Regions from separate parts of the Streptomyces sp. NPDC002994 genome, predicted to be linked through region 2. Evidence: riboswitches for the same ligand, from Rfam matches in the RefSeq annotation. Region 2 holds a riboswitch; each other region holds the start of a gene.
The links. A riboswitch is a leader RNA that binds a small molecule or an ion and turns the genes downstream of it on or off. The one in region 2 is predicted to bind cobalamin.
Positions count from the first base shown of each region.

Region 1: linked by a shared signal. The riboswitch ahead of ABZX79_RS32340 (ribonucleoside-diphosphate reductase subunit alpha) and the one ahead of metE (5-methyltetrahydropteroyltriglutamate--homocysteine S-methyltransferase) in region 2 are both predicted to bind cobalamin.
Region 3: linked by a shared signal. The riboswitch ahead of ABZX79_RS37180 (ABC transporter substrate-binding protein) and the one ahead of metE (5-methyltetrahydropteroyltriglutamate--homocysteine S-methyltransferase) in region 2 are both predicted to bind cobalamin.

Region 1 covers NZ_JBEXNQ010000033.1:21,386-26,831, reverse strand. The annotation lists gene ABZX79_RS32350 (carbon starvation CstA family protein) at 1-2,030, shown strand, start outside; gene ABZX79_RS32345 (YbdD/YjiX family protein) at 2,027-2,230, shown strand; cobalamin riboswitch at 2,564-2,695, shown strand; gene ABZX79_RS32340 (ribonucleoside-diphosphate reductase subunit alpha) at 2,836-5,238, shown strand; gene ABZX79_RS32335 (ribonucleotide-diphosphate reductase subunit beta) at 5,238-5,446, shown strand, end outside.
Region 2 covers NZ_JBEXNQ010000003.1:263,354-268,799, reverse strand. The annotation lists gene ABZX79_RS04995 (TIM barrel protein) at 1-375, shown strand, start outside; partial or broken gene ABZX79_RS04990 (hypothetical protein) at 450-677, shown strand; gene ABZX79_RS04985 (DUF4331 family protein) at 678-1,646, opposite strand; cobalamin riboswitch at 1,821-2,053, shown strand; gene metE (5-methyltetrahydropteroyltriglutamate--homocysteine S-methyltransferase) at 2,213-4,516, shown strand; gene ABZX79_RS04975 (hypothetical protein) at 4,663-5,262, shown strand; gene ABZX79_RS04970 (fibronectin type III domain-containing protein) at 5,259-5,446, shown strand, end outside.
Region 3 covers NZ_JBEXNQ010000054.1:9,584-15,029, forward strand. The annotation lists gene ABZX79_RS37155 (cysteine synthase) at 1-57, opposite strand, end outside; gene ABZX79_RS37160 (MoaD/ThiS family protein) at 57-335, opposite strand; gene ABZX79_RS37165 (putative leader peptide) at 437-550, opposite strand; gene ABZX79_RS37170 (ABC transporter ATP-binding protein) at 620-1,396, opposite strand; gene ABZX79_RS37175 (iron ABC transporter permease) at 1,393-2,451, opposite strand; gene ABZX79_RS37180 (ABC transporter substrate-binding protein) at 2,464-3,456, opposite strand; cobalamin riboswitch at 3,493-3,630, opposite strand; gene ABZX79_RS37185 (HD domain-containing protein) at 3,655-4,293, opposite strand; gene ABZX79_RS37190 (ATP-binding protein) at 4,804-5,253, opposite strand.

The DNA of each region.
Region 1 (5,446 bases), on a different contig from region 2:
GCTTCTACTCGCGGTTCATCGCCAACCGGGTCCTGAAGGTCGACAAGAACCGGGCCACTCCCGCCGAGCGGCTCGACAACGGCGTCGACTTCCACCCCACCGACCGCCGCGTCCTGTTCGGGCACCACTTCGCCGCCATCGCGGGCGCGGGGCCGCTGGTCGGTCCCGTACTCGCCGCGCAGATGGGTTACCTGCCCGGCACGATCTGGATCATCGTCGGCGTCATCCTCGCCGGCGCCGTCCAGGACATGGTGACGCTCTTCTTCTCCACGCGCCGCGACGGCCGCTCGCTCGGCCAGATGGCGCGTGACGAGATCGGTCCGTTCGGCGGCGCGGCCGCGCTGGTCGCCGTCTTCGCCATCATGATCATCCTGCTCGCGGTGCTCGCGCTGGTCATCGTGAACGCGCTCGCGCACTCGCCGTGGGGCGTCTTCTCCATCGGCATGACGATCCCGATCGCCCTCTTCATGGGCGTCTACCTGCGCACGCTGCGCCCCGGCCGGGTCAGCGAGGTCTCGATCATCGGCGTCGCGCTGCTGCTGCTCGCGATCGTCTCGGGCGGCTGGGTCGCGGAGTCCTCGTGGGCGGACACGTTCACGCTGGAGCCGGGCACGCTCGTCATCTGGATGATCGTGTACGGCTTCCTGGCCTCGGTCCTCCCGGTGTGGCTGCTGCTGGCGCCGCGCGACTACCTCTCCACCTTCATGAAGGTCGGCACGATCGGGCTGCTCGCGGTCGGCGTCTTCATCGCCCTGCCGACGATGAAGATGCCCGCGCTGACGGACTTCGCGACCAGCGGCACAGGACCGGTCTTCGCCGGCTCGATGTTCCCGTTCGTCTTCATCACCATCGCGTGCGGCGCGCTCTCCGGCTTCCACTCCCTGGTCTCTTCGGGCACGACGCCGAAGATGGTCCAGAAGGAGACGCAGATCCGGATGATCGGTTACGGCGCGATGCTGACCGAATCGTTCGTCGCGGTGATGGCGATGATCACGGCGTGCATCATCGACCCCGGCCTGTACTTCGCGATCAACTCTCCGGTCGGCGTGATCGGCGACAACGTCCAGGCGGCGTCACAAGCGGTGACGAACCTGGGCTTCTCCATCTCCCCCGAGGCGCTGGCCCAGGCGGCGAAGGACGTCGAGGAGCAGAGCCTGCTGTCGCGCACGGGTGGCGCGCCGACGTTCGCGCTCGGCATGGCGGAGATCTTCTCCGCTGTCGTCGGCGGCACGGCCATGAAGGCGTTCTGGTACCACTTCGCGATCATGTTCGAGGCGCTGTTCATCCTCACCACGGTGGACGCCGGCACCCGCGTCGGGCGCTTCATGCTCCAGGACATGCTCGGCAACGTCTACAAGCCGTTCCGCCAGGTCAGCTGGAAGCCGGGCGTCTGGTTCGCCAGCGCGGTCGTCGTCGGCGGCTGGGGTTACTTCCTGTGGGTCGGCGTACACGACCCGCTGGGCGGCATCAACCAGCTCTTCCCGCTCTTCGGCATCGCGAACCAGCTGCTGGCCGCGGTCGCTCTCGCGGTCTGCACGACCCTCCTGGTCAAGTCCGGCCGCCTGAAGTGGGCGTGGGTCACAGCGGTCCCGCTCGCCTGGGACGTGGCGGTCACACTCACCGCCAGCTGGCAGAAGATCTTCTCGGACGACGTGAAGGTCGGCTTCTTCGCGCAGCGCGACAAGTACCAGGCCGGCATCGACGCGGGCCAGGTGCTGCCGCCTGCCAAGAACATGGACCAGATGCACACCGTCGTCACCAACTCGACGGTCGACGGCGTGCTGTGCGCGCTCTTCGCGGTCCTCATCGTGGTGGTGCTCGCCGACGCCGGCCGGGTCTGCCTCAAGGCGATCAGCGACCCCGAGAGCGTGAAGCTCCACGAGGCGCCGTACGTCGAGTCCAAGTTGGTCGCCCCCGCGTCGATCATCGCGACGAAGGAAGAGAAGGCCGAGCTGGTCGCGGCAGGCGTCGGGCCGGAGGGCGGCAACAGCAAGGAGACGGCGCCGACGGGTACGGGGACGTCCGCATGACCCTGACGGACGTACGGCGCGCGGCGGGCCGCATCCGCTGGTACGTCCGCGAGTTGACCGGCGAGTCGGCGTACGACCGGTACGTCGCCCACACGAGGTCCTGCGACCCTGGGGCGCCGGTCATGACCCGCCGCGAGTTCGAACGCAGCCGCACGGACGCCCGCGAGGCGGACCCCCGCGAGGGCTTCCGCTGCTGCTGAACGGTGCAACACGGGCCGCCGGTCTCCCCTGGGGAGGCGGCGGCCCGTGCGCGTGGGGTACGGGTGCGGGCGGGCCGCTGCGCGGGGCTTGTTCCCCTACCCGCCCCTTCCCGAACTGGGGGCGAGCCCCCAGTCCCCCACACAGACGCCCTACGGGCGTGTCCTCAAACGCCGGACGGGCTGGATGTTGCCGGGCGGGGCTGGATTTGCCGCGCAGCGGCAACTCTCAGCCCCTCCGGCGTTTGAGGAGCGGGGTCTGGGACCCTCGGCACAGGACTCCGGTGCCCTTCCCGCGTGACACAACATGTGGGGGCTGCACCATCCAACCGCCCCCACATGTATGCTCATGCTCGCTGTCGCCGCAGGGGAATCCGGTGTGAATCCGGAACTGTCCCGCAACGGTGTGATCGGTGTGCTTTTGCGCACCCAGGAGTCCGAACACCTGCCGACGGCGTATCCGGCTCGACCGAACCGGATACCGACACGTCCGGGCCTCGCGGTTGGGCCGGTGGACGCTACGCGGTGTGCCGCCCTTCAGGGGTGACGTGTGCCCGTACGCCCCCGCCTCCCCCGCCGGCCCCGAGCCGAGCGAGGGAGAGCACCGCGTGACCATCGCGCCAGCCGATCCGGCAACTGCCACGGAGTCGACGGAGTCGTCGGAGTCGTCTGAAGGAGCTGGGACCGCACTTCTGCGGACCCTGACCGACCTCACCGCCGACCTCACCGACACCGACCCGGGCAGAGTCGCCGCAGCCGCACTGCGCGGCCGCAACGCGGCGTCGGACGCAGCGGAGCTCCGGGGTCTCGCCACCGACGCCGCCGCCGGGCTGATCTCCGAGGACCCGGCGTACTCCCGCCTCGCGGCCCGCCTCCTGACCCGCACGATCCGGGACGAGGCGGCGACGCAGGGCGTCCGTACCTTCTCCGAGTCGGTCTCCGTCGGCCACCGCGAGGGCCTGATCGCCGACCGTACGGCCGACTTCGTGACCGCCCACGCGGCCCGCCTGGACGCACTCGTCGACACCGCGGCCGACGACCGCTTCGGTTACTTCGGCCTGCGCACGGTCTACAGCCGCTACCTCCTGCGCCACCCGATCACCCGTCAGGTGATCGAAACGCCCCAGCACTTCATGCTGCGCGTCGCGTCCGGCCTGGCGAAGGACGAGTCGGCAGCGGCCGCCGACGAGGTCGCCGCGCTGTACCGCCTGATGAGCCGCCTCGACTACCTCCCGTCGTCGCCTACGCTCTTCAACTCCGGTACGCGCCACCCGCAGATGTCGTCCTGCTACCTGCTGGACTCGCCGCTCGACGAGCTCGACTCGATCTACGGCCGGTACCACGAGGTCGCGCGCCTCTCGAAGCACGCGGGCGGCATCGGCCTCTCGTACTCCCGCATCCGCGCCCGCGGCTCCCTGATCCGCGGCACGAACGGCCACTCCAACGGCATCGTCCCCTTCCTGCGCACCCTCGACTCGTCGGTCGCCGCCGTCAACCAGGGCGGCCGCCGCAAGGGCGCGGCCTGCGTCTACCTGGAGACGTGGCACGCGGACATCGAGGAGTTCCTGGAGCTCCGCGACAACACGGGTGAGGAGGCGCGGCGTACGCACAACCTGAACCTCGCGCACTGGATCCCCGACGAGTTCATGCGCCGCGTCGACGCGGACGCCGACTGGTCGCTGTTCTCGCCCTCCGACGTTCCCGAGCTCGTCGACCTGTGGGGCGACGCTTTCGACGCGGCGTACCGCAAGGCGGAGGCGGACGGACTGGCCCGTACGACGATTCCCGCGCGCCAGCTGTACGGCCGGATGATGCGCACCCTGGCGCAGACCGGGAACGGCTGGATGACGTTCAAGGACGCGTCGAACCGTACGGCGAACCAGACGGCCGAACCCGGCTCCGTCGTCCACTCCTCGAACCTCTGCACCGAGATCCTTGAGGTCACGGACGACGGCGAAACGGCCGTCTGTAACCTCGGCTCGGTCAACCTCGGTTCGTTCGTTCTCGGGAACGGCGAAATCGACTGGGAGCGGCTGGACGAGACCGTCCGTACGGCCGTCACCTTTCTCGACCGCGTAGTCGACATCAACTTCTACCCGACCGAGCAGGCCGGCCGCTCCAACGCCAAGTGGCGTCCGGTGGGCCTCGGCGCGATGGGTCTCCAGGACGTCTTCTTCAAGCTGCGCCTGCCCTTCGACTCCCCCGAGGCACTGGCCCTCTCCACGAAGATCGCCGAGCGCATCATGCTCGCCGCGTACGAGGCGTCCTGCGACCTCGCCGAGGTCAGCGGCCCGCTCCCGGCCTGGGAGAAGACCCGCGCGGCGCGCGGTGTCCTGCACCCCGACCACTACGGCGTCGAGGTCACCTGGCCGGAGCGGTGGGACGCGCTGCGCGCCCGTATCGCCAAGACCGGAATGCGCAACTCCCTGCTCCTCGCGATCGCGCCGACCGCGACCATCGCGTCGATCGCGGGCGTGTACGAGTGCATCGAGCCGCAGGTTTCCAACCTCTTCAAGCGCGAGACGCTGAGCGGTGAATTCCTCCAGGTCAACGCCTACTTGGTGGAGGACCTGAAGAAGCTCGGCGTGTGGGACGCCCAGTCCCGCGAGGCGCTGCGCGAGGCGAGCGGCTCCGTCCAGGGCTTCAGCTGGATCCCCGAGGAAGTACGGGCCCTCTACCGCACCGCGTGGGAGATCCCGCAGCGCGGACTGATCGACATGGCGGCGGCCCGTACGCCGTACCTCGACCAGTCGCAGTCCCTGAACCTCTTCCTGGAGACGCCGACCATCGGGAAGCTCAGCTCGATGTACGCGTACGCCTGGAAGAAGGGGCTGAAGACGACGTACTACCTGCGCTCGCGCCCAGCGACCCGCATCGCCCGCGCAGCCGGCTCCGGCGCGACCGCCGCCGCCCCCATCCCCGTACAGCAGACCACGACCGCCACCGCTCCCGACGCGGACGCGATCGCCTGCTCCCTTGAGAACCCCGAGTCCTGCGAGGCCTGCCAGTAATGTCGACCAATACCGAAAAGAACCTGCTCGACCCGGGCTTCGAGCTGACTCTTCGCCCCATGCGCTACCCGGACTTCTACGAGCGCTACCGGGACGCGATCAAGAACACCTGGACAGTGGAGGAGGTAGACCTCCACTCGGACGTCACCGACCTCGCCAAGCTCTCACCCGGTGAGCAGCACATGATCGGCCGGCTGGTCGCGTTCTT
Region 2 (5,446 bases):
GGGGCTGCCTCGCAGGAGCTGCCCGGGCAGCACATCGCCCTCGCCGACGACGACGTCGTCGCGACCGCGCGCCGGCTCCGGGCCCTGTCCGACGACGTACTGCTGCCGATTCCCGACAACTACTACGACGACCTGCGGGCCCGCTTCGACCTCGGCGAGGCGCGCCACCGGGAATTGCGTGAGCTCGGGCTGATGTACGACAGGTCCGACGAGGGCGAGGGCGGCGAGTTCCTGCACCTCTATACGGTCACCGTCGGCCGGGTCTTCTTCGAGATCGTGCAGCGCGTCGGCGATTACCGCGGCTTCGGCATGGCCAACGCCCCGGTCCGGCTCGCCGCCCAGCACCCACCCGCGCCCGCCCCGGAGCGTGACTAGCCTGCGCATACGAGTGGAGGCCCCATGACCTCGCCGCCGGCCCCCAGGCCGACAAGGACCGCCAGCGGGCGGAGCACATCCGCAGGTCGCCGGCGCTCGCGAACCTGGATACGCCCGCGCTCGACCTGATCAGCAAGATCCTGGACGCGGACCGGGCAAGCAGTGAGTTCGTCACCCCGGACGTGATCGACGTACACATGATGATCAGCGCGTTCTGCGTCTTCCGGATCGCCAACCAGTACACCTTTCGAGGCGCCCTGGGCGGCCACGACCTGACCCGCCGCCAAGCATCGCGCGCGTGATCAGCCGACTGCCGGATCCGGGTGGGGTGCGCCCAGGTAAGGGAAGTCGAGGAGGAGGTCGGTGTGCGGGCCGATGTGGTCGCTGGCGACTTTCCCGCCCGAGATCATGGCCAGCCGGGTCGAGGTGACGTCGTCGGTGAGAGCCCGGCCGTTGGGGTAGGCGGCGGGACGGTTGCGGTCGTAGACCAGGATGTCCGGCAGGACCGTACGCAGGACCTCTTCGGCGGCGTGCGCGTCGTAGCCGCCGGTGTGGCGGAGCACCTCGGTCCACGGCCCGCTGTACGTCGCCCAGTCCTCGGCGGGCTCGCCTTCGTTGTAGGCGTCCTTCGCCTCCTCGGGGTTGAAGTACGCCGTCAGCGACGGGTGGGCCCCGCGGTCGACGGACTTCAGCCGGCCGTCCTGGCGCAGGCTCACCCGCGCCCACACCCCGATCACCGGGTCGGGGCACAGCTCGTCGCTCGGAACCTCCAGCACGATGCCCAGAACGTTCTTGTCGGCTCCCCAGTCCACGCCGGTCCACTGGAAGTCCTTGACGATGCCGTCCAGGTCGGCGAAGAACGGGTCGCTGCGCAGACCGGCCGAGAAGAGGTACGGACCGGCCTCGACCACCCGCGCCTCCGCCCCGAGGGCGACCGGCGCGTCGGTGAAGATCTCCTGCCCGCCGGGCTCCGCGCTGCGGGCCTGCGCCCCCGTCGCCCAGTACACGGTCGCCGTCTGCCGGCCGTCGACGGGCGGGGAGAAGACGAAGCTGAACGCCGCGTCGGCGTGATCGTCGCCGTCGATGTCGACATTGATGCGGTAGACCGCGTCCGGGTGGAACGCCGCGCCCGCGGCCGGGGCGATCGGGTGGACGTTCATGATCAGGACGGTGCGCCCGCCCGGCACCGTGAACGCGAACAGGTCCGTCAGATCCAGCCGCGCGTCGTCCATGGGCGACCGCAGATTCGGCCCGCTGAGGTGATGAGACATGTCACCCACCCTCGGCCCCCGGCCCCTTCCGCGCACGGTGGCGCCCGCCATACGTGGACCGCTGTCCGTGTACGTCACAGACCCTTCGCCGTACGGTGCCGTCTCCTGCCGGCCTCACTGGCTCCGGCCTCGGTCTCCTTCCGGGAGTCGTGCCGGGAGCGAAGGTACGTGGAGTACGTTGTCCCTGCAGCTGGTTCGCTCCGTCAGCCGGACGGAAGCGTCGTAAGAGGGAATCCGGTGGGAATCCGGAACTGCCCCGCAGCGGTGAGTGGGAACGACCGCCGTCATACGCACTGGCCCCGGATCTCCGGGACCGGGAAGCGACGGCCAGTAGGTGCCCGCCGGGTGCAAGCCCCCGGCAGGCCGGCCCGCGAGTCCGAAGACCTGCCACTGCCCGCGTGCGACCCCGCATGCGGAGATCTCGGTGACCTCGAGGGCGGGTCGGCGGTAACGGGCAGGCGCGGCACGGCTGTTGTGAGCCGTCCGGTGTGCTGTCCGGTACGCCGTTCCTTCGCGTCCTCGCCCGGTTGCCGGGGTCGTCTCCGCGACTCGCGAAGGAGAGTCCCGTGGCTGACCGTTTCGCCACCCCGCATTCGCTTCCCACCGTGCACGGCTGGCCCCGTCAGGGCCCGCGCCGGGAGCTCAAGAAGGCCGTCGAGGGCTACTGGGCGGGCCGCATCAGCGCCGCGTCCCTGCGCCGGACCGCCGCCGAACTGCGCCGCGACACCTGGCAGCAGCTGGCGGACGCCGGCATCCGGGAAGTGCCCACCGGCAGCTTCTCGCTGTACGACCACGTACTGGACACCGCCGTGATGGTCGGCGCGATCCCCGCGCGCCACCGCGCCGCCTTCGCCGCCGATTGGCTGGACGGCTACTTCGCCATGGCGCGCGGCACGGACCGTGGCGCGCCGCTGGAAATGACCAAGTGGTTCGACACCAACTACCACTACCTGGTGCCGGAACTCCGCCCGGACACCACCTTCACCGCCGACTCCCGGGGCCCGGTCGGGGAGTTGCGGGAGGCGGTCGCACTCGGCCACACCGCCCGTCCGGTGCTGGTCGGCCCCGTTACGTTCCTGCTCCTCGCCAAGGCCGCCCCGGACGTCGCCGACGGATTCGATCCGCTCACCCTGATCGACCGGCTGCTGCCGGTGTACGCCGCAGTCCTCGCGGACCTTCGGGCGGCGGGCGCCGACTGGGTCCAGTTGGACGAGCCCGCCCTCGTGCAGGACCAGTCCCCGGCCGTGCTGAGCACCACCGCCCGCGTCTACCGCGAGCTCGGCGCGCTCACCGACCGGCCGAAGCTCCTTGTCGCGTCGTACTTCGACCGTCTCGGCGAGGCACTGCCCGTCCTCGCCCACGCTCCGGTCGAGGGCCTGGCCATGGACTTCACCGGGCCGGGTGCCGCGAACCTCGACGACCTCGCCGCGGCCGGCGGTCTGCCGGGCAAGCGGCTGATCGCCGGGGTCATCGACGGCCGTAACGTATGGATCAACGACCTGGAGAGCTCGCTCTCCACCCTCGCCACCCTGCTCGGGCTCGCGGACCGGGTGGACGTCGCGCCGTCCTGCTCCCTGCTTCATGTGCCGCTGGACGCCACCGCCGAACGCGACCTGGACCCGCAGGTCGCCCGCTGGCTGGCCTTCGCCCGGCAGAAGGTGTCGGAAACCGTCACCCTGGCCACCGGCCTGAGTCGCGGCGCCAACGCCGTCGCGCCCCAACTCGCCGCGAACCGGGCCGCTCTGGCCTCCCGCGCCGCCTCCGCGCTCACCCACGACCCGGCTGTACGCGCCCGCTGCTCGGCCATCACCCCGGCGCAGGCCCGCCGCCCCGAGCCGTACGCCGAGCGAACAGCGGCCCAGCGGGCCCGGCTCGGCCTGCCGCTCCTGCCCACGACCACCATCGGCTCGTTCCCGCAGACCACGGAGCTGCGCGGCGCCCGCGCCGATCTGCGGGCGGGGCGCATCGACTCTCCGGCGTACGACGAGCGGATCGCGGCGGAGATCCGCGAGGTCATAGCCTTCCAGGAGAAGGCGGGTCTCGATGTGCTGGTGCACGGCGAACCCGAACGGGGCGACATGGTCCAGTACTTCGCCGAGCAGCTCACCGGCTATCTCGCCACCCGGCACGGCTGGGTCCAGTCGTACGGCACGCGCTACGTCCGGCCGCCCGTCCTGGCCGGTGACGTGTCGCGCCCCGAGCCGATGACGGTGCGCTGGACGTCGTACGCCCAGTCGCTCACCGACCGCCCGGTCAAGGGCATGCTGACCGGGCCCGTCACCATGCTCGCCTGGTCGTTCGTCCGCGACGACCAGCCGCTCGCCGACACGGCCCGCCAGGTCGCTCTGGCGCTGCGCGACGAGGTCACCGACCTTGAGGCGGCGGGCACTCGCGTCGTCCAGGTCGACGAACCGGCGCTGCGCGAGACGCTGCCGCTGCGCGAGGCGGCCCGGCCGGCCTACCTGGCCTGGGCCACGGAGGCCTTCCGGCTCACGACCGGCGGCGTACAGGCCCACACCCAGATCCACACCCACATGTGCTACGCCGAGTTCGGCGCGGTGCTCGCGGCGATCGACGACCTCGACGCCGATGTCATCAGCCTCGAAGCGGCCCGCTCGCACATGCAGATCGCGCGCGAGCTCGCCACGGCCGGGTACCCGCGTGAAGTGGGTCCCGGCGTGTACGACATCCACTCCCCTCGCCTACCGGCCGAGCGTGAGATCACCGATCTCATTGATCTGGCCCTGCGTACCGTCCCCGCCGACCGGCTGTGGATCAACCCGGACTGCGGCCTGAAGACCCGTACGCCCGCCGAGGTCCGCCCGGCGCTGGAGAACCTCGTTGCCGCCGCCCGCCGGATCCGCGGCTGAGGGACGACCACCACCATCGGAACCCGCCGGGCAACCCGGCGGGTTCCATCCGTGAATTGAACGCGCCCCATTGCCAGTCGACTTGCGCAGCTCTACGCTCACACGATCCCACCCATGAACATCGTTCACATATGGGGAAGTGAGTCATGCGAAGCAAACTCCTCGCCACCGCGGCCGGCCTCGCGGCTGTCGGCGGCCTGGCTCTGGCGCCCAGTGCCCATGCGGAAGTCGAGCCCGGCGGCTGGACCTCGGTCTCGCCGTCGTTCAACGTCCAGGAAAGGGGATGCGGCCAGGTCGACGACCTGACGTTCACGCTGACGTGTTCCACCGCGAGCGGTGATCAGCGCGCCGAGCGCCGCTATGCCACGTACACCGGAGGCACCCGTCAGTTCGAGGGCTACTTCCGGATCACCAGCATGGGCGGCACCCGGATCAGCCTCAAGCAGACCTTCAACGACTCGGCTCCCGGCCCGTACTTCATGCTGGCGGCCGAGCGCGGCGGCCGCCTGTACGCCGTGCACGGGGGCACCACGCTGTCGAACGCGGGGACGGTCGGAGCGACGGTCCGCGTCAACACGGTGCACCAGGTGGGCAACCAGCACCGGACGTACATCAACGGTTCCCTGAAGCACTCGCACGACAGCCCCGACGGCAGCTTCTACGACAAGTTCGGGGCGTACCGCACCAGCGGCGGCAACGGCCCGGCCACGGTGGTCTGGAGCAACGTGAAGTTCTGGCGCAAGTGACCGCGACGGCCAGGGCATGGGCCGGGGCCTCGGCGGCGGCGCTCGTCCTCGCACTGGCCGCCTGCACTTCTCCGCCGTCCATGGCCAAGACCACAGGTACGGCCACGGGCACGGCCACCCGCCTTACAGCGGTCCTCGACTCGCCAATCGACATCACCCTGCGGTGGACGGGCGGGGAGAGGGG
Region 3 (5,446 bases), on a different contig from region 2:
CGGGAGGCGGACGAGCGGCGTGTTGCCGACCGCCGCCAGCGGGGAGTCGTACCGCATCAGACCATGCCGCCGGCGACGGCCGGGAGGATGGTGACGCTGTCGCCGTCGGTGAGCTTGGTGGAGATGCCCTTGAGGAAGCGGACATCCTCGTCGTTGAGGTAGACGTTCACGAAGCGGCGCAGCTTGTCGCCGTCGACAATGCGCTCCTGGATGCCGGTGTGGCGCGATTCCAGGTCCGCGAAGAGGTCGGCGAGCGTGTCGCCGTTGCCCTCGACGGCCTTCTTGCCGTCGGTGTAGGTGCGGAGGATGGTCGGGATGCGGACCTCGATGGCCATGGCTTCGACTCCTGTCAGGAGGGTGGCGTGAAAGGCGCGCGGCAGTTCGTCCCCCGCGCAGGGGCAAGCGTGTACGTGCGTGTGCTGGATGGGCCCGCGGCTCAGGCCGTGGCCGTCGTACAGATAGCGCTGGCGAGCCGGCACAGGTCGACGTGCAGGCGCGCTACGAGCAGCACGGTGCTCGGCGTCGTCTCACTCACGTCGTGGGGAACCATGCGGTCATCGTATAGATTCCCGGGCCCCTTCCCGGTATGTGATCTCACATCGTGGGCGAAAAATGCTCGTTAGGTGGACAACGGGAGGTAGACGACGGTCGGTGCGCCGGTCGTCGGATGGGTGCTGACCTCGGCGGATACCCCGTAAACGGTGTGCAGGAGGTCGGCCGTGAGGACTTCCTTCGGGGTGCCCGATGTGACGACCCGGCCGCCGTCGAGGACGTAGAGGCGGTCGCAGTAGTACGCCGCGAGGTTCAGGTCGTGCAGGGCGATCAGGTTGGTGGTGCCCAAGTCGCGCACCAGGCTGAGGATCTGCAGCTGGTAGCGGATGTCCAGGTGGTTGGTCGGCTCGTCGAGTACGACGAGGGACGGCTGCTGGACCAGGGCGCGTGCCATCAGGGCCCGCTGGCGTTCGCCGCCGGAGAGGGACGGGAAGCCGCGGTCCGCGAGGTCCGCGATGCCGACGCGGGCGAGGGCGGACCGTACGAGATGGGCGTCGGCTTCCGTGTCCTGTTCCCAGAAGCGTTTGTGCGGGGAGCGGCCCATGGCGACGACCTCGCGGACGGTCAGCTCGAAGCCGGCCGCGCCACCGTCCTGCGGGACGGTCGCGATGCGCCGGGCGCGGGTCTTCGGGCTCATGGCGTGCAGGTCGTCGCCGTCGAGGAGGACGCGGCCGTGGGTGGGGCGCAGCGTTCCGTACACGCAGCGCAGGAGGGTTGTCTTGCCGCTGCCGTTGGGGCCGATCAGGCCGACGGTCTCGCCGTCGGCGGCGGTCAGGGTGACGTCGTCGACGAGGTGGCGGCCTTCGGTGCCGTACGAGAGGCCTTGTGCGGTCAGGGTCGTCACGCCGGGGCTCCTTCGGTCCCGCCGCCTTCCGGGCGGCGGCGCAGCATCCACAGGAAGAACGGGCCGCCGGTGAGCGCCGTGAGTACGCCGACGGGGATGTCCTGAGGCGCGGCGACGGTACGGGCCGCCAGGTCGGCCAGGACCAGGAAAACCGCACCACCGAGCGCGGCGACGGGCAGCAGCCGGCGGTGTCCGGCGCCGACGGCCATGCGCGCGGCGTGCGGGACCATCAGGCCGACGAAGCCGATCGCGCCGCTGAAGGCGACGAGTACGCCGGTGAGCAGCGAGGCCAGGACGAAGACGGCGGCGCGGAAGCGGCCGGTGTCGAGGCCGAGGACGGTGGCGCCCTCCTCTCCGGCCAGGAGCAGGTCGAGCGGCCGGGCGAGGGTGATGAGGAGGGCCGTACCGACGGCGAGGACGGTCGCGGGGAGCGCGAGCATGTCCCAGCGGGCGCTGCCGAGGCCGCCGAGGGTCCAGTAGAGGGTTTCTTTGAGGTGGTCGGCGCGGGCCGAGGTGACCATCAGCAGGCTGGTCAGGGCGGACAGGATGTACGAGACGGCGACTCCGGCGAGGACGAGACGCCCGGTGGTCATAGGGGCGCCGCCGCCGCGCGCCAGCCCGTACACGAGGACGAGTGAGCCGAGCGCGCCCGCGAAGGCGGCGAGCGGAACGGTGACGGTGGTGGCGAGGCCGGCACCGACCCCCAGGACTATGACGCCGACCGCGCCGACCGATGCCCCGGATGAGACGCCGAGGAGGAAGGGGTCGGCGAGCTGGTTGCGTACGAGGGCCTGGAGGACGGTGCCGATGACGGCGAGCCCGGCGCCGACGACGGCGCCGAGCAGGACGCGTGGCAGCCGTACGTCGAGGACGATCGTGCGGTACGGGCCGGGGCCGGCGGCGCCGGTGACGATCTCCAGCACGTGCGTGGCGGGGATGCGTACCGAGCCGAGGGCGAGTCCCGCGACCGCCGCCGCGCCGAGCAGGGCGGTGAGCGCGGTGAGCAGGAGGGGATAGCGCAGGGGCCCGCGGGCGGCGGGGGTCTTGCAGCTCACGGCCGCCGCCCGCTACTTCTCGAGCTCAGGGTGCAGCTGGCGCGCGAGGGTGTCGACGGCAGCCGGTGCGCGGACGCCGAGGACCATGTCGGAGAGGGGCAGGACGGCGAAGCGCTTGTTCTTGACGGCGGGGACATCGGCGAGGGCGGGGTCGTCGATGAGGCGCTGCTTCTTCTGGGCGACGGTGGTCCCGCCGTAGTCGAGGATGAGAATCGTCTCGGGCTTGCGGTCCACGACGTTTTCCCAGGCGGCGTCGGCGAACGGCTTGGGGAGGTGGGCGAAGACGTTCTTGCCGCCCGCGCGCTTGATCATCTCGTTGCCGATGCCCGCGCCGCCGACGGTGGAGGCGGTCTTGTCGCCGCCGTCGTAGACGAAGACGGAGACGGGGTCGGCGCCCGCCAGCTTCTTCTCGGTGGCGGCGTTGCCCTTTTTGGCGTCGGCGATCCAGCGCTCGGCGCGGTCGGTGACGCCGAAGGTGCGGCCGACCTCGCGGATCTCCTGGTAGAGGGCGTCCATCGAGGTCTTGCCGTCGGCGCAGTATTCGGTGTTCAGGCGGGAGTTGATGCCGGACTTCTTCAGCGTCTCGCGGCTGCGGCCGTCGCCGGCGGAGAAGGCGGAGGCGTAACCGCCGTACACGAAGTCGGGGTTGGCGGCGAGCAGCTTCTCGTACGAGGGGTACTCCTTGGCCAGCACGGGGGTGGCCTTGTACTCCTTCTCGTACTTGGGGAGCACCTTGTCGTCGAGGTAAGCGGTGCCCGCGAGGGACTTGGCGAGGCCGAGCTCCAGCATCACCTCGGTGACGTGCTGGTTCATGGTGACGACGCGGGTGGGGGGTGCGGTGTACGTCGTCTTCACGCCGCAGTTGGTGACGGTGTAGGGGAAGCCGGCGGCGGCCTTTGCCGCGGGCGCGGGCTGTTTCCCGGCCGCCGTGCAGGCGGTGCCGGCTGTGAGGGGGAGCAGGGCGGCGGCGGTGGCGACGAGCGCGCGGCGGGTACGGCAGGACACAGTGGTGCCTCCTCCGGGGGATTTCCTCGTCCCCTGGTCGGTGGTGAAGAAGGCGGCAGGTCAGTTCCTGGCTTCCGGGCATGGCGACGGCAGTCGCGATGCCCGGTCACAGTGGCGGGACCGTGCCGGATTCGCACCGGCTTCCTGGATCCTGCCGCCCGGGTCGCGCACAGTCTGTCAGTGCGTCCCGCGTCGTGGTCATTCGGGCCAGGCGGAGTTCTGAATCGTCCCGACGAAGTCGCCTCGCTCGTAACCCGGCACGAAGTGCTCCAGTACGTCGGCCTTGACGTTGCCGAAGGTGGTCTCGGGCTTGGGGGCGATGCCTTCGGTGAAGGCGGCGAGGATGCGCTTCTTGAAGTCGGGGCGGGGGTGGAGTGCGGTGATCGCGGCGCGGTCTTCGGCGCTGATGTCGTCGTAACTGATGCCGAGTACGTCGTACTCCACCCCGGCGGTGACGAGGGCGACTTCCGGCTCCATGAACTGCGGGATGCCGGGAGTGGTGTGCAGGGCGATGGCGGTCCAGACGCGACGGATGCTGTCCTCGGGGACGCCGTGGCTCTGGAGGAAGCGGCGGGCCTCGTCGGCGCCGTCCACTTCGAAGCGGCGGCCGCTGGTGCGGAAATCCTCGTTGAGGCCGAGGTCATGGAACATGGCGCCGATGTAGAGGAGTTCGGCGTCGAAGCTCAGGCCGCGGTTCTGCCCCTGGAGGCTGCCGAACCAGTACACCCGGCGGGAGTGGTGGTAGATCAGCTCGCTTGTCGTGTCGCGGACGAGTTCGGTGGCGGCGGTGGCGAGCTTGGTGTCGGGGGCGGCGATTCCGGCTGCGGTGTTGGTCATGGATCAAGCTTGCGCGTTGCGGGTACGCCGTCACCATGTCCCCAGAGCCAGCCTTCCCACAGATCAGGACACGCGCACGTACCGACTAAGGCCACTGGCCCACCAACGCCCCCGCCAACCACCCTTCTACGCACTGCCATCGGCAACCTCCGGCAGCGACTCATGGCATGTCGCGCGGAAGAACGCCGTCGTGATGGCCCGGAACCCGGTATGCCGGGTACGGCCCGCGTGCCGCAGACACCATTCCTCCAACACGCCCCACTCACCGGGCTCCGCCGCCTCATGGCATGTGGTGCACTCCACCTCGTTGATCGGCGCACTGCCCGAGACATCCAGGCTCAGCGTCCAATCCACAAAGCGCAGCACCGTCCCGACCCGCGCGTGCCCGTGATCTTTCACAGTTTCACTGCCATCGTGTCCGCGCCATACACCCGCACTGCGGGCGCCCTGTTGAAGACGAGCTCCAGCACCAGGCCCCACGCCGTAACCGCAGCTACGATCCTCCGACGTTCACCCACCACTCTGATCACCGCTCCCAGCAGGCGTCGAGATCTCAGCCCATACGACCTTGCCGAGCTCTGCGCGTGGGCATACGTCCCAACGGTCGGCAAGCTGATCGACCAACCACAGCCCGCGCCCGCTGTCCCCGTCACCGTCGAGGGTAGACAGGCTCGGCAGCTTGCATGAGCCGTCGTGTACCTCGATGCGCAGCCCGCCGAGCATCCGGAGGTTGCGCGTCTCGATGTCCTGCCCCGGTACGCGGGCATGACGGCCAGCATTGGTCAGCAGCTCCGACAGGATCACCAGCGCGGAATCCTCGACGGCCGAGAGCCCCCACCCCATCAGCGCATCGCTTAGGGCGACCCACGCGCACCCGACACAACGGGGATCATCACCCCACCGCAGCACCACCGCGTCACCCACGTCGAGGCCGTCGCTAGGCAGCTCGCCGACGGTCAACGGCCGTACCCTGCTCGCCCTCACCGGGCGACCGCCACCCCATGGATGACACGCGGCTCGATATCGACCCCGTGCACGGCCAGCCACAGGTCCCGACGCCGCTGCCGCCGCAACCGCAGCTCCGCACGCTCCCACCTCAGATGGGCAGCCTCCGAGCGTGATCGAACAGGCGTGGTGATCACTTCAGGCAGGG